DNA from 2 places in the Streptomyces zaehneri genome. Region 2 is predicted to be linked to the other one. Evidence: riboswitches for the same ligand, from Rfam matches in the RefSeq annotation. Region 2 holds a riboswitch; the other holds the start of a gene.
What was found. A riboswitch is a leader RNA that binds a small molecule or an ion and turns the genes downstream of it on or off. The one in region 2 is predicted to bind glycine.
Positions count from the first base shown of each region.

Region 1: it holds a riboswitch for glycine, as region 2 does, so the genes downstream of both, gcvP (aminomethyl-transferring glycine dehydrogenase) here and gcvT (glycine cleavage system aminomethyltransferase GcvT) in region 2, are expected to answer to the same signal.

Region 1 is NZ_JASTTJ010000002.1:618,998-626,260, forward strand. Features, by position in the region: gene QQM72_RS05555 (APC family permease) at 1-1, shown strand, start outside; gene QQM72_RS05560 (TOBE domain-containing protein) at 128-547, shown strand; gene gcvP (aminomethyl-transferring glycine dehydrogenase) at 793-3,678, opposite strand; glycine riboswitch at 3,863-3,958, opposite strand; gene QQM72_RS05570 (PRC-barrel domain-containing protein) at 4,071-4,442, shown strand; gene QQM72_RS05575 (nucleotidyltransferase domain-containing protein) at 4,457-4,918, opposite strand; gene QQM72_RS05580 (DNA polymerase IV) at 5,021-6,436, opposite strand; gene QQM72_RS05585 (MerR family transcriptional regulator) at 6,506-7,189, opposite strand.
Region 2 is NZ_JASTTJ010000001.1:334,947-342,209, forward strand. Features, by position in the region: gene QQM72_RS01505 (L-serine ammonia-lyase) at 1-448, opposite strand, end outside; gene glyA (serine hydroxymethyltransferase) at 524-1,801, opposite strand; gene gcvH (glycine cleavage system protein GcvH) at 1,816-2,193, opposite strand; gene gcvT (glycine cleavage system aminomethyltransferase GcvT) at 2,312-3,454, opposite strand; glycine riboswitch at 3,497-3,614, opposite strand; glycine riboswitch at 3,615-3,714, opposite strand; gene QQM72_RS01525 (AAA family ATPase) at 3,888-4,577, shown strand; gene QQM72_RS01530 (enhanced serine sensitivity protein SseB) at 4,656-5,462, shown strand; gene QQM72_RS01535 (enhanced serine sensitivity protein SseB C-terminal domain-containing protein) at 5,678-6,433, shown strand; gene QQM72_RS01540 (ABC transporter permease) at 6,747-7,263, shown strand, end outside.

The DNA of each region.
Region 1 (7,263 bases), on a different contig from region 2:
ACCCGTCCCGGACCGTCGTCCCCAAGGCGACACGAGACGACGGGATCCGACCCGCCCGACGCCGCCAGGACGACGCATACCCGCACATAACGCCCATAAGGCGACCTGCGGCCTACCGTTGACGCTCATGAGCCTGAGCATCCGCAACCAACTCCCCGGCACCGTCACCGCCGTCCGGCCCGGCGAGGTGATGGCCACCGTCAAGATCCGTCTGGACGGCGGCCAGGACCTCACGGCGGCCATCACGCTGGAGGCCGCGAACGAACTCGCCCTCGCCGCCGGCACCGCCGTCCGCGCCCTGGTGAAGTCGACGGAGGTCTCCCTGTCCACCGGCCGGGTCGACGGCCTCTCGATCCGCAACCAGCTCACCGGCACGATCACCGGCCTCCTGACGGGCGGGGTCATGGCCTCGGTGAGGGTCTCCATGGACGGGGCCGATCTCACCGCGGTGATCACCGAGGAAGCGGCCACCGACCTCGGCCTCTTCGTCGGCTCCGACGTCATCGCACTGATCAAGGCGACCGAGGTGTCCCTGGCGACGGCTTAGGCCGTGTCCGCAAAGTCCCGCCTGGCTCGCGACGCCCGGCACACGCTCCCCCGGAGGGGCGACCCCCAGCCGCGTCGTCGGGATCGCCCACGTACACCCGGTACGAGGGCGACCCTCCGCCTCGCGATCGCACGCACCGGACGCCGCGAGCCCTGCCCCGCGGGCAGACGGCGCTGCTTTGCGGACACACCCTGGCACGCGTGAGGGCCCCCGCCCGGAACGGACGGGGGCCCTCACGCACCGGCTCAGTCCTCGTACGCGTCCAGCGGCGGGCAGGAGCAGACCAGGTTCCGGTCGCCGAAGGCCTGGTCGATCCGGCGCACCGGCGGCCAGTACTTGTCGGCGGCCGACACACCGGCCGGGAAGACGGCTTCCTCACGCGTGTACGCGTGCTCCCACTCCCCGCCCAGCGCGGCCGCGGTGTGCGGAGCGCCGTGCAGCGGGTTGTCCTCGGCCGGCCACTCGCCCGCCCCGACCTTCTCGATCTCCGCACGGATGGCGATCATCGCCTCGCAGAAACGATCGATCTCGATCAGGTCCTCGGACTCGGTCGGCTCGATCATCAGCGTCCCGGCCACCGGGAACGACATCGTCGGCGCGTGGAACCCGTAGTCGATGAGCCGCTTGGCGACGTCGTCGACGCTCACGCCGGTCGCCTTGGTCAGCGGCCGCAGGTCGATGATGCACTCGTGCGCGACCAGCCCGCCCGGCCCGTTGTAGAGCACCGGGTAGTGCGGCTCCAGCCGCTTGGCGATGTAGTTGGCGCTCAGCACGGCCACCTGCGTGGCCCGCTTGAGCCCCTCGCCGCCCATGAGCCGCACGTACGCCCACGAGATCGGCAGTATCCCGGCGGAGCCCCAGGGAGCCGCGGAGACCGGCCCCACCCCGGTGTCCGGCCCGGCGGCGGGCTGCAGCGGGTGGTTCGGCAGATACGGCGCCAGGTGCGACCGTACGGCCACGGGTCCGACGCCCGGGCCACCGCCGCCGTGGGGGATGCAGAACGTCTTGTGCAGGTTCAGGTGCGAGACGTCACCACCGAAGTGCCCCGGCTTGGCGAGACCGACGAGCGCGTTGAGGTTGGCGCCGTCGACGTACACCTGCCCGCCCGCCTCGTGCACCTGGGCGCAGATGTCGGCGACATGCTCCTCGAACACCCCGTGCGTCGACGGGTAGGTGATCATCAGCACCGACAGTTCGTCCCGGTACCGCTCGATCTTCGCCCGCAGGTCCTCGACGTCGATCTCGCCGTCCTCGGCGGTCTTCACGACGACGACCTTCATGCCCGCCATCACGGCACTGGCCGCGTTCGTGCCGTGCGCGGAGGACGGGATGAGGCACACGGTCCGCTGCTCGTCCCCGTTGGCCCGGTGGTAGCCGCGGACGGCGAGCAGCCCGGCCAGCTCGCCCTGCGACCCGGCGTTCGGCTGGAGCGACACCTTGTCGTACCCGGTGACCTCGGCGAGCCGCTCCTCCAGCTCGCGGATGAGCGTCAGGTAGCCCTCCGCCTGCTCGGCCGGCGCGAAGGGGTGCAGCTGCCCGAACTCGGGCCAGGTGACCGGCTCCATCTCGGTGGTCGCGTTGAGCTTCATGGTGCAGGACCCCAGCGGGATCATGCCCCGGTCCAGCGCGTAGTCCCGGTCCGCGAGCCTGCGCAGGTAGCGCAGCATCGCGGTCTCGGAACGGTGCTGGTGGAAGACGGGATGCGTCAGGATCGCGTCGGACCGCAGCAGTCCGGCGGGCAGGCAGTCTGCGGTGGCCGCGTCGAGCGCCTCGATGTCGCCGTCCACCCCGAAGGCGGCCCAGACGGCGGACACCTGCGCCCGCGCGGTCGTCTCGTCGCAGGCGATCGACACCTGGTCGGCGTCGACGAGGTGCAGGTTGACCCCGAGCTCCCGCGCGGCGGCGACGACCTCGGCGGCCTTCGCCGGCACCCGCACGGTCAGCGTGTCGAAGTACGACCCGTGCACGACCTCGACGCCGCCGGCCTCGAGCCCGGCGGCGAGGATGGAGGCGTACCGGTGTGTGCGCAGGGCGATCGCCCGCAGCCCGTCCGGACCGTGGTAGACGGCGTACATCCCCGCCATCACCGCCAGCAGCACCTGCGCCGTGCAGATGTTGCTGGTGGCCTTCTCGCGCCGGATGTGCTGCTCACGCGTCTGGAGCGCGAGCCGGTAGGCCTTGTGCCCGTCGGCGTCCACCGACACGCCCACCAGCCGCCCGGGCAGGCTGCGCGCGAACTGCTCGCGGACGGCCATGTAACCGGCGTGCGGCCCGCCGAAGCCCATCGGCACGCCGAACCGCTGCGTCGTACCGACGGCGATGTCCGCACCCAGCTCGCCCGGCGACTTCAGCAGCGTCAGCGCGAGCAGATCCGCGGCGACGGTGACGAGCGCGCCGAGCCCGTGCGCCTGGTCGACGAGCGCCTTGAGGTCACGTACCGCACCGGAGGCGCCGGGGTACTGGACGAGCACGCCGTTGATCTCCCGCGCGGCGATCTCCGCCGGGATCCCGTCGCTCAGGTCGGCGACGACGATCTCCACGCCCGTCGGCTCGGCGCGGGTCTCGATCACGGCGATCGTCTGCGGAAGCGCGTCCGCGTCGATGAGGAAGAGGCCCTTCTTGTTCTTCCCCATGCGCCGGGACAGCGCCATCGCCTCGGCGGCCGCCGTGCCCTCGTCGAGCAGCGACGCGCCGGAGGTCGGCAGCCCGGTGAGGTCGGCGACCACGGTCTGGAAGTTCAGCAGCGCCTCGAGCCGGCCCTGGGAGATCTCCGGCTGATACGGCGTGTAGGCCGTGTACCAGGCCGGGTTCTCCATGACGTTGCGCAGGATGACGGGCGGGGTGAACGTCCCGTAGTAGCCGAGGCCGATCATCGAGTCGAGGACCTGGTTGCGGTCGGCCAGCGAGCGCAGCTCGGCCAGCACCTCGGCCTCGGTGCGCGCGCCCGGCAGGTCAAGCGCGTCGGCGTTCTTGATCACATCCGGGACCGCGGCGGCGGTGAGCTCGTCGAGCGAGCCGTAGCCGACCTGTGCGAGCATCTTGGCCCGCGCTTCGAGGTCGGGCCCGATGTGGCGCTGTTCGAAGGGAATTCCCTGCTCGAGCTCTGTGAGCGGAATGCGGTGGGCGGTCATTACGGAGGCCTCCTGGTCTGACACGACCTTCGAGGGTCACCACGGTGGGTACCCGGACGGCCTCCCCCTCTGTCATCTCAACCTGAGAGCTTCACCGGGTCGCCCGAGGGCACCCCGGCTTTCACCGTCGGTGAGAGCGGAAGCCGTCGACGCCGTCGACACCCGCCCTGCTTTCCAGAGTGACCTCGTCCGTGCGGTACGTGAGCCTGAGAGATTCCGGGGAGGATTTGCTCCTTCGGCGCCTCCGGTGATGTCCGGAGGACTCTCCCGCGCGGTGTCAGCAGCCGTTGTCAGACTACCAGCGGGGTCCATGAGACTCGCTCGAGTGGCCGCTCGTCCCAATCTGCTCTTTTGTAGTGCTTACGGATGAGTTGCGACCAAGTGGAGGGCCCGTGCAGAGCGACATCGATCCGCGCAACCTGATCGGCCGCAAGGCATTCGACCGCAACGGCACCAAGATCGGCACGGTCGACGAGGTCTACCTCGACGACGCCACCGGAGTTCCGGAGTGGGCGGCCATACGCACCGGTCTGTTCTCCCGTGACGCCTTCGTCCCTCTGGAGCCCAGCCGGCTGGTCGAGGGCACTCTGCGCATCCCCTTCGAACGGGCCCTGATCAAGGACGCTCCCGACTTCGGCGTGGGCCGCCACCTCTCCCCCGAACAGGAGCTCCAGCTCTACCACCACTACGGCCTCGACGTGGGCGCCGCTCCCCCGCTCCCCGATCGCGACTTCGGCCGGCTGGCGGGTACGGACGACAGCTGAAGCCCCTCGGCCCCTCAGCCGCAGGCCTGAATGAGCGCCCGGAGAATCCCGGCGGGGTCGTACAGCGGCCAGGCGCCGTCCGTGACGACTCTTCGGGTGCCGCCGTCGACCGGATCGGTCCGCGCCCAGTGGGCGGAACCGACGCCCACCTCGACCTCCAGACCGGAGGCGGTCACATACCGCCATTCGGTGACGGGGCCCCACTCCTGAACCCGGACCACCTCCCCCAGAGCCAGCTCACGCGCCCACCCGTCGTCCTGCGCGTACCGGGCGGGCGCCGTCGACAACACCACGAGGTCCACATCCGAGTCGGGACGCGCGGCCCCGCGCGCAAAGGACCCGACGAGCAGCAGCCCCACCACGTCGCTCCGGTTCCCGGCCCACCGGGTGACCCGGCCCACCACCCGGCACACCTCCGCTTCGCGCTCCGGCGACACCCCGGCCGGGTCCGCGAACCGGCCTCCGTGCAGCTTCATGCAGCTCCCCATCCGTCACCGGTGTCACCCTTCTCGGGACACCGCCACCGCTCCGACGCACCCCACACTTCGTACCGCTTCACTCTGTGTAACTGATCGGCCTCACGCGGAGTTCCCGGGCGCCACCCCCGACGGCCTCGCCTCCGGATACGGCAAGCCTCCCGCCGTCCCGCCGTCGTCCTCGGGTCTTCGTCGCACCAGCGGCAACGGATCCGCCGGCTCCAGCCCCGGATCGTCGGTCCTGAAGGTGCGCACCCGTCCCGGCTCCGACTCGGGCGTCTCGAACCGAACGGTGACCCGGCCCAGCCCGCTGCCCTGCACCCATCCGTGGCCCAGCTCGGCATGCCGCACATCGTGTCCTGGGCGCCACTGGCGCTCGACCGGCACCGGCACCTCGCTGACGGGCTCGTCCGCGAGTTCCTCCTCGGGACCGTCCGCCCGGTCCTCGGCGGCCTGCGCGAACAGATCCTCCTGTGTGAAGTCCGCCAGTCCGCTGACGCCCACCCCGAGCAGCCGCACCCCGCCCGTCGTGTCCACCGAGTCGAGCAACCGGGCAGCCGCCTCCCGGACCACCGCCGGATCATCGGTGGGCCCGCGCAGGGTCTCGGACCGGGTGAGAGTGGAGAAGTCGTACCGCCGCACCTTCAGCACGATGGTCCGCCCCGACAGACCGGCGCCCCGCAGTCTGCGCACACACCGGTCCGCGAGCCGCTGCACCTCCAGCTCCACCCGGACCCGGTCGTGGATGTCCACGTCGTACGTGTCCTCGACCGACACCGACTTGGCCTCCCGCTCGGCCACCACGGGCCGGTCGTCGCGGGCCAGCGCCATGGCGTACAGCGCGTGCCCGTGTGCCTTGCCCAGCAGCCGCACCAGCTCGTCCTCACCCGCCTCGGCGATCTCGTCGATCGTGGTGATCCCGGCCCGGCGCAGATGGTCCCCCGTCGCCGGACCGACCCCCGGCAGGGTCCGCACCGACAGCGGGCCGAGCAGGGCCCGCTCGGTTCCCGGCTCGATGAGCACCAGCCCGTCGGGCTTCGCCTGCTCCGAGGCGATCTTCGCCAGCATCTTGCAGGAGGCCAGGCCCACCGACCCCGTGAGCCCGGTGACGGCCCGTATGTCCGTGCGCAGCCTGATCCCCGCCAGCCGCGCCGACTCACCGTCCCAGGCCGCTCCCCCGGCATCCAGGTCCACGAAGGCCTCGTCCAGACTCAGCGGCTCCACCAGCGGCGACAGCGCCCGCAGCAGCCCCATGACCTGCTCGCTGATCGACCGGTAGAACGCGAAGCGCGGAACCAGATACGCCGCGTTCGGAGCCCGCCGGCGCGCCTGGGCCATGGGCATCGCCGAGTGCACTCCGAAGACCCGCGCCTCGTAGGAGGCGGTAGCGACCACTCCACGGGGCCCCAGACCACCCACGACGACGGCTTTCCCGCGCAGGCTCGGCTTGGACGCCTGCTCCGCCTGGGCGAAGAAGGCATCCATGTCGAGATGCAGGATCGTGGGCGTGTTTCTCACATGTCCGATGCTGCACCACGCCACTGACAATGACGTCGTACGGCCGCCCCTCGCGTCCTGGGAAGGGTGTCAGACCGCCCGGTTGCGCCGACGGGCCAGTTCGTCCGCCGGATTGTGCCCGACGAGCGTCTCCCCGGTGTCGACACGCTCCCCGTGCAACTGCGACAGCGCGCTCTCGACGTCCCGCCACACCACGCCCACAGCGATCCCGAAGATGCCCTGACCGCCCTGGAGCAGCGCGTGGACCTCGTCCGGCGAGGTGCACTCGTAGACGGTGGCGCCGTCACTCATCAGCGTCATCCGCTCCAGGTCACTGAATCCGCGCTCCCGCAGATGCTGCACGGCGGTGCGGATGTTCTGGAGCGACACCCCGGTGTCGAGGAACCGCTTGACGATCTTCAGGACGACCACGTCCCGGAAGCTGTACAGCCGCTGCGTGCCGGACCCGTGGGCGGGCCGCACGCTCGGCTCCACCAGCCCGGTGCGGGCCCAGTAGTCCAGTTGCCGATAGGTGATCCCGGCGGCCGCGCAGGCCGTCGGACCGCGATAGCCGATCTGCTCGGACGCCATGGACGTCGCCCCTCCGCTGCTCGGCACGGCCGCCGGTCGCTGCGGAGCGTGGTCGGCCGCGCTGCTCTGCTGGGGGTACCCCCTGTTCGAGCGTGCTGGAGAGCCCGGGGAAGGGTACGGACCGCTCCCCCCGACACCGAGTCCGGGGGCACCCCCAGCCGTACCGTCGCCGCTGCTTCTCACGCCGACCTCCGTCCTTGACCTGCCTTGTCGACGGTAGGCAGTCACCAGGGGTGCGTCAACGATCGCCACACTCG
Region 2 (7,263 bases):
CGCCGACCGAGTAGTACGTCTTCGCCAGCAGCTCGGCGCCCTGGGCGTCGTGGGCCCATATCGTCATGCCGTTGGCGTGGTAGGGCAGGGCCTTGCGGCGGTGCAGGACCAGGTGGTCGTCGTAGGAGAACGGGATCTCGTGCGAGTCCAGCAGCCGCAGCCGGCCGGAGACCTTGATCTGCTCCACCCGGTCGTCCGCGCCCTCCACGTCCACCGTGCGCGGCGAGGAGCCCTCCAGGCCGAGCAGCACCGCCTTCGGCGTGCCGTGGCCGTGGCCGGTCGCGCCGAGCGAGCCGTACAGCTCGCAGCGCACCGACGCGACGGAGTCCAGCAGACCCTCGCCCCGCAGCCGCCGGGCGAACATGCGGGCCGCGCGCATCGGGCCGACCGTGTGGGAGCTGGACGGGCCGATGCCGATCGAGAACAGGTCGAAGACCGAGATGGCCACGGGGAACTCCTCAATGCAGGGTGGTGCGGGGTGCCGCCCACACCTCTCAGTGTGCGCGGCACCCGGGAAAGGGAACTACTTGCCCAGACCGGGATACAGCGGGTGCCTGTCGGCCAGGGCCGTGACCCGGGCCTTGAGCGCCGCCGCGTCGGCCGCAGGGAACGGGGACGGCGCCTTCAGCGTCTCGGCGATCACGTCCGCGACCTCGGCGAAGTCCTCGGCGGTGAAGCCGCGGGTCGCGAGGGCGGGCGTGCCGATCCGCAGTCCGGAGGTCACCATCGGGGGGCGCGGGTCGTTCGGGACCGCGTTGCGGTTGACCGTGATGCCGACCTCGTGGAGCCGGTCCTCGGCCTGCTGACCGTCCAGCTCGGACTCGCGCAGGTCGACCAGGATCAGGTGCACGTCGGTGCCGCCGGACAGGACGTTCACCCCGGCCGCGCGGGCGTCCGGCGAGGTCAGGCGCTCGGCGAGGATCTTCGCGCCCTCGACCGTGCGGGCCTGACGCTCCTTGAAGTCCTCGCTCGCCGCGACCTTGAAGGAGACCGCCTTGGCCGCGATCACGTGCTCCAGGGGGCCGCCCTGGAAACCCGGGAACACGGACGAGTTCAGCTTCTTCGCGAACTCCTTCTTCGCGAGGATGATGCCGCCGCGGGGGCCGCCCAGCGTCTTGTGGGTGGTGGACGTGACGACGTCGGCGTACTCCACCGGGTTCGGGTGGAGACCTGCCGCGACCAGACCCGCGAAGTGGGCCATGTCGACCCACAGGAAGGCCCCGACCTCGTCCGCGATCCGGCGGAACTCCGCGAAGTCCAGCTGCCGCGGGTACGCCGACCAGCCCGCGATGATCACCTTCGGGCGGTGCTCCTTGGCGAGCCGCTCCACCTCGGCCATGTCGACCAGTCCGGCGTCGTCCACGTGGTAGGCGACCACGTCGAACTGCTTGCCGGAGAAGTTCAGCCGCATGCCGTGGGTCAGGTGACCGCCGTGCGCCAGGTCCAGGCCGAGGATCGTGTCACCGGGCTGGGCCATCGCGAACAGGGCGGCCTGGTTGGCGGAGGCGCCCGAGTGCGGCTGCACGTTGGCGTACTCGGCGCCGAACAGCTCCTTGATCCGGTCGATCGCGATCTGCTCGGCCACGTCGACGTGCTCGCAGCCGCCGTAGTAGCGGCGGCCCGGGTAGCCCTCGGCGTACTTGTTGGTCAGGACCGAGCCCTGCGCCTCCATCACCGCGAGCGGAGCGAAGTTCTCCGAGGCGATCATCTCGAGCGTGGACTGCTGGCGGTTCAGCTCGGCGTCGACCGCGGCGGCGATCTCCGGGTCGAGCTCGTGCAGGGGCGTGTTCAGGACGGACATGCGTCTACGACTCCTCAGCCGGCGGTGAAGGCGGTGTATTCGTCGGCGGTGAGCAGGTCGTCCTGCTCGCCCGCCGTGCGTACCTTGAACAGCCATCCGCCCTCGAAGGGGGCGGAGTTCACCAGCGCCGGGTCGTCGACGACGTCCTGGTTGACCTCGACGATCTCGCCGGAGACCGGCGCGTACAGCTCGCTGACCGACTTGGTCGACTCCAGTTCGCCGCAGGTCTCGCCCGCGGTCACCGTGTCACCGACCTCCGGGAGCTGTACGAAGACCACGTCGCCGAGCGCGTTGGCCGCGTGCTCCGTGATGCCGACCGTCGAGACGCCGTCCTCGGCGACCGAAAGCCACTCGTGCTCCTTGCTGTAGCGCAGCTGCTGGGGGTTGCTCATGGCTTGAATTCTCCTGTACGCGGGAGGGTGCTGGTGAAGGGGGGACTGCTGGAAACGCACGTGAGCAGCGGAAATGTGCCCAGGGTCACGTGCGGGCGGGCGTCAACGCGCCCAGTGTCTACTTCCGGCGCTTGTAGAACGGCAGCGCCACGACCTCGTACGGCTCGTGGCTGCCTCGGATGTCCACGCCGACGCCCGTGGTCCCCGGCGCCGCGTGGGCGGCGTCGACGTACGCCATCGCGATCGGCTTGCCGAGAGTGGGGGAGGGGGCGCCGGAGGTGACCTCGCCGATCACCTCGCCGCCGGCGACGACGGCGAACCCGGCGCGCGGGACCCGACGGCCCTCGGCGACCAGGCCGACGAGGACGCGAGGGGGCTGCGAGGCGGCGCGCTCGGCGGCCGCCTCCAGCGCCGTACGTCCGACGAAGTCGCCGTCCTTGTCGAACTTCACCACCCGGCCGAGCCCCGCGTCGAACGGGGTGAGGGAGGTGCTCAGCTCGTGCCCGTACAGCGGCATGCCCGCCTCCAGGCGCAGCGTGTCCCGGCAGGACAGACCGCAGGGCACCAGTCCGACTCCCTCGCCGGCCTTGGTCAGCGCCTGCCACAGCTCGACGGCGTGCTCCGGCCGGACGAACAGTTCGAAGCCGTCCTCGCCGGTGTAGCCGGTGCGCGCGACGAGGGCGGGAACGCCGGCGACGGTGCCGGGCAGACCGGCGTAGTACTTCAGGCCGTCCAGGTCGGCGTCGGTGACGGCGGCGAGGATGCCGGGGGACTCGGGGCCCTGCACGGCGATCAGGGCGTAGGCGTCGCGGTCGTCGCGGACCTCCGCGTCGAAGCCCTCGGCGCGCTCGGTCAGCGCGTCCAGCACGACCTGCGCGTTGGAGGCGTTGGCCACCACCATGAACTCGGTGTCGGCCAGCCGGTAGACGATCAGGTCGTCCAGGATGCCGCCGTCCGGCCGGCAGATCATCGTGTAGCGGGCGCGGCCGTTCCTGACCGCCCCGATGTTGCCCACCAGGGCGAAGTCGAGAAGGGCGGCCGCCTGCGGGCCGGTGACGGTGATCTCGCCCATGTGCGACAGGTCGAAGAGCCCGGCCCGGGTGCGGACGGCGTGGTGCTCGTCGCGCTCGGAGCCGTAGCGCAGGGGCATGTCCCAGCCGGCGAAGTCGGTCATCGTCGCGCCGAGCGCGCGATGCACCGCGTCGAGGGCGGTGTGGCGCTGCGCGGCGGTCTGGTCGGATGCGGGGTCGGTACTGCTCATCGGGCGTTCGTCTCCCAAGGCATGACGGCACGGCGAGGTCGTTCCTCCCCATCTGTCATCGGAACCTGAGAGGTTCGCCATGACAACCCGCGACGGGATCGGTCATGACTTGCACCTTGGGTGGAGCCACTGGAGACAGCGGCCCGCTTTTCAGATGTGCCTCGCCCGCGCGGTAACGGGGCCTGAGAGATTCAAGGGAGGGACTTGCTCCTTCGGCGCCCCAGCGAAGCTGCTGCTGAGGACTCTCCCGCGCGGATTCAAACGGCCGGTATGCAGTTGGCGCGGCCATCATTGCACGGCTCGCCCCGATCACGGCAGGCCGCATCTGTAACCGGCTTGTGTCGGTACGCGCACGAAATCGCCGGGCGTGGCGCATTACCTTCTCTTTACGCTCGGTGGGGATGAGGACACCATCTGACCCCAGGGGAGGACGATCACGGTGAACAGGTCGACCAGGGCAAGGCCCACCGCATTCGCGACCGGCTCGGGGATCGCGCTGCCCGCGCAGCCCGTCGCCCCGGCCCGGGAGGCGGCCGGCCCGCAGTCGGCGCCCGTCGTCCGCGACCTGCGGGAGCGGGCCGGCCGCAGCCCGCACGGCCTGCTCTTCGGCCCCCGTGACCTGGTCGTGGTCACGGGTCTGCCCGGCAGCGGCAAGTCCACCCTCATGCGGCGGACCGTGCAGGGCATCCGCGTCGACTCCCAGGACACCCGGGACCGCTGGGACGCCCGTGCCCCCCGCTTCCTGCCCTACGGCCTCTACCGCCCCCTGGTCCGGCTCGCCCACTACGCCGGACTGCGCCGGGCGCTGCGCAGCGGCGAGGGCGTCGTCGTGCACGACTGCGGTACCCAGGCCTGGGTCCGTGACTGGCTGGCCCGCGAGGCCCGCCGCCGCGGCGGCACCCTCCACCTGCTGCTGCTGGACGTCGCCGCGGACACGGCCCTGGAGGGGCAGCGCGAGCGCGGCCGGGGCGTCTCCCGGTACGCGTTCCTGCGCCACCGCCACGCCGCCGCCCGGCTGGCGTGCTCGGTGGAGAAGGGCCGGCTGCCCCAGGGCTGCGGCTCGGCGGTCCTGCTCGACCGCGCGGCGGCCGACACACTGCGCCGCATCGGGTTCACGGGCTGAGGGCTCGGGCGCGGCCCCCGGTACCCGCTAGCCTTTCAGCCACAACGGAGTGAGCGGTTCTCAGCAGGCGGTAGGCAGATGGATTTCCCCCCGGCGAACTTTCCGACGGACTTCTCCGCGGACTTTCCGGCGCAGGCGCACCCCCATCCGCACGGCGGATGGCCCGGCAACGAGCTGGAGGAGGTGCTCTCCGTCTCCCTCGGCGTGCCGGGAGCCGGCGGCCGGATCGTCGAGGTGCTCGGACGCAGCTTCGTCTGGGTGCCGCTGCCCGGCGGCGGCGGCCCGCACAGCGGCCCCCTCGACCTGCCCACGATGGAGATCGAGGGCCAGGTGTACGTGCCGGTCTTCAGCTCCGAGGAGCAGTTCCGGCAGGTCGTCGGCTCGCACATGTCGTTCACGATCGCGCCGGCGGTGGAGTTCGCCCGGGGACTGCCCCCGCAGGTGGGCATCCTGGTGAACCCGGACGGTGTGGTCGGCGTCCCGCTGCCCCCGCCCGCCGTGGCCGAGCTCTGCCGGGCGGGCCGCACTCCGCTGGACGGCACCGCGGCCGGCGGCCGGGTCCGTCTGTACGAGCCCGACTGGCAGGACGACCCGATGGACTTCCTGGCCGCGGCCTCGGCCGAGTTCGAGGCCACGGGCGTGGTCCGCACGGCCCGCCGCTGCCTGGCCGCCATCGAGACGGCGGACCCGGTGATGTTCGTGGGAGTGGAACTCTCCCGGCTGGAAGGCGACCTGAGGGCCCTGCCGTTGGAGGCCCTGGGCAGGGCTCTGGGCAGGACCTCGGCCCCCTGGCCGGTCAACCTGGTCCTTCTGGACGTCGCCCAGGACCCGGTGGGCGACTGGCTGAGAGCCCGCGTCCGCCCCTTCTACACGAGGGACCGGTGAACCCGCCCGAGGGGCACGGGGCCGTGTCCGGGTGCGGCTGTGCCGCGGGGCACGCCCGGCCACGCGGGATCCGCGGCCCGACGATCGCAGCGGGCCCCGCGCTCTCAACGGCCGGACCGGCGGAGCGCCTAAGCTGGACTCCGACGCGGGGCAACTTCTCGAAGGGGCGATAAAAAGTGAGCGCTGGCACTGCCGCGACCGGCTCGGTCGAGCACATGCTGCGCCAGGTCACGCCCGGGCGCTACGACGCCTACGAGGCGCTCCTGCGCGCGCTCGCGACCCCCTCCTCCGGCCAGGTCTGGATGCTGCTGTGGCACGGCCAGGCCGGCTCCCCGGACGCCCAGTACGGAAACATGGAGGTCGAAGGGCACGGCTACGCCCCCTGCGTCACCTCCGCCCAGGAACTCAGCGCGAGTGGCTGGAACAGGTCGTACGAGGTGGTCGACGGGCTCGACGTGGCCCGCACCCTCTACCCCGACCACTACGGCCTCTGGCTGAACCCGCACGCCCCCGGCGGCGGGGTCGGCATCCCGTGGCTGGACCTGCGCCGGATCGCCACCGGCCTGGAGCGCCAGCCGGCCGGGCCGCTGCGGCTGTCCGAACCGGGCATCGAGATCCCGCAGTTCTACGCCCTGCTCGCGCAGAACGCCCACCGTACCCCGGCGGTGCGCGCGTTGCGTCGCGCCTGGGTGCAGCCGGCACTCGGCGCGCCCTATCTGGCCATCGGGCTCGACGTGTACGACTCCTCCCCGCAGGCCGTGGACGCCGTACGGGCGATGATGCAGCAGTCCATCGGGGCCGTGCCGGACGGGCTGCCGGTGTCGACGGTCGCCATGACGGACGAGTACGACCCCGTCGTGATGTGGATGCGCGCCACCGCCCGGCCCTTCTACGACCGCGAGGCGCACGCACCTGCCCCGGCCCAGGCTCCCGCCGGCGGCTACGGCTATCCGCCCACCGGACGTTACTGACGGCCGAATCGGGTCCTGCCGCGAGGTGGGGGCCGGATGTCTTCGCGCGTAGATGGCGACGATTGGTACCGGTTTTGTCCGATCTGGGCCAATAAGTCAGTGTCCGGGGGCCGTTACCCGCCGTCCGGATAACGGAACCCCTCTACCCGGATCACGTTTACGCATCCATTCACTGCCAAGTCTGGCTACAGATCGCCAAACCGTTGAAGACTCCGGCGTCAGGGGACTTATCCCCTGCGTATTACGGACTGATCACGCCGCTACAGCGGCAAGTGCGGGCCGGCTACCGCCGGTTGAGAGGGGTCCCTGCCAGATGACGGCACCATTGCACGAGCCGACCGCGGAAGCGGCCCCGAGCGCGGCCGAGGAAGCGTCGGTCGCCACCAGCGGCGCCAAGGCCGTTCAGGGCCGTTCCCTGGGCCGGATCGCCTGGGAGCGCCTCAAGCGGGACAAGCTCGCCCTCACGGGCGGCGTCGTCGTGCTCGTCCTGGTCGTGGTCGCGCTTCTCGCGCCGGTCATCACCGGGCTGCTCGGGCAGGACCCGAACGAGTACCACGAGAGCCTCATCGACCCGCTCTTCGGCACGCCCACGGGCTCCCTGGGCGGCGTCAGCGGCGACCACCTGCTCGGTGTCGAGCCGGTCAACGGCCGCGACATCTTCGCCCGCATCCTCTACGGCGCCCGGATCTCGCTGCTGGTCGGCTTCCTGTCGGCCGTGGTCGCGGTGATCCTCGGAACGGTGCTGGGCATCCTCGCCGGCTTCTTCGGCGGCTGGGTCGACTCCCTCATCAGCCGGGTGATGGACGGTCTGCTCGCCTTCCCGCAGCTGC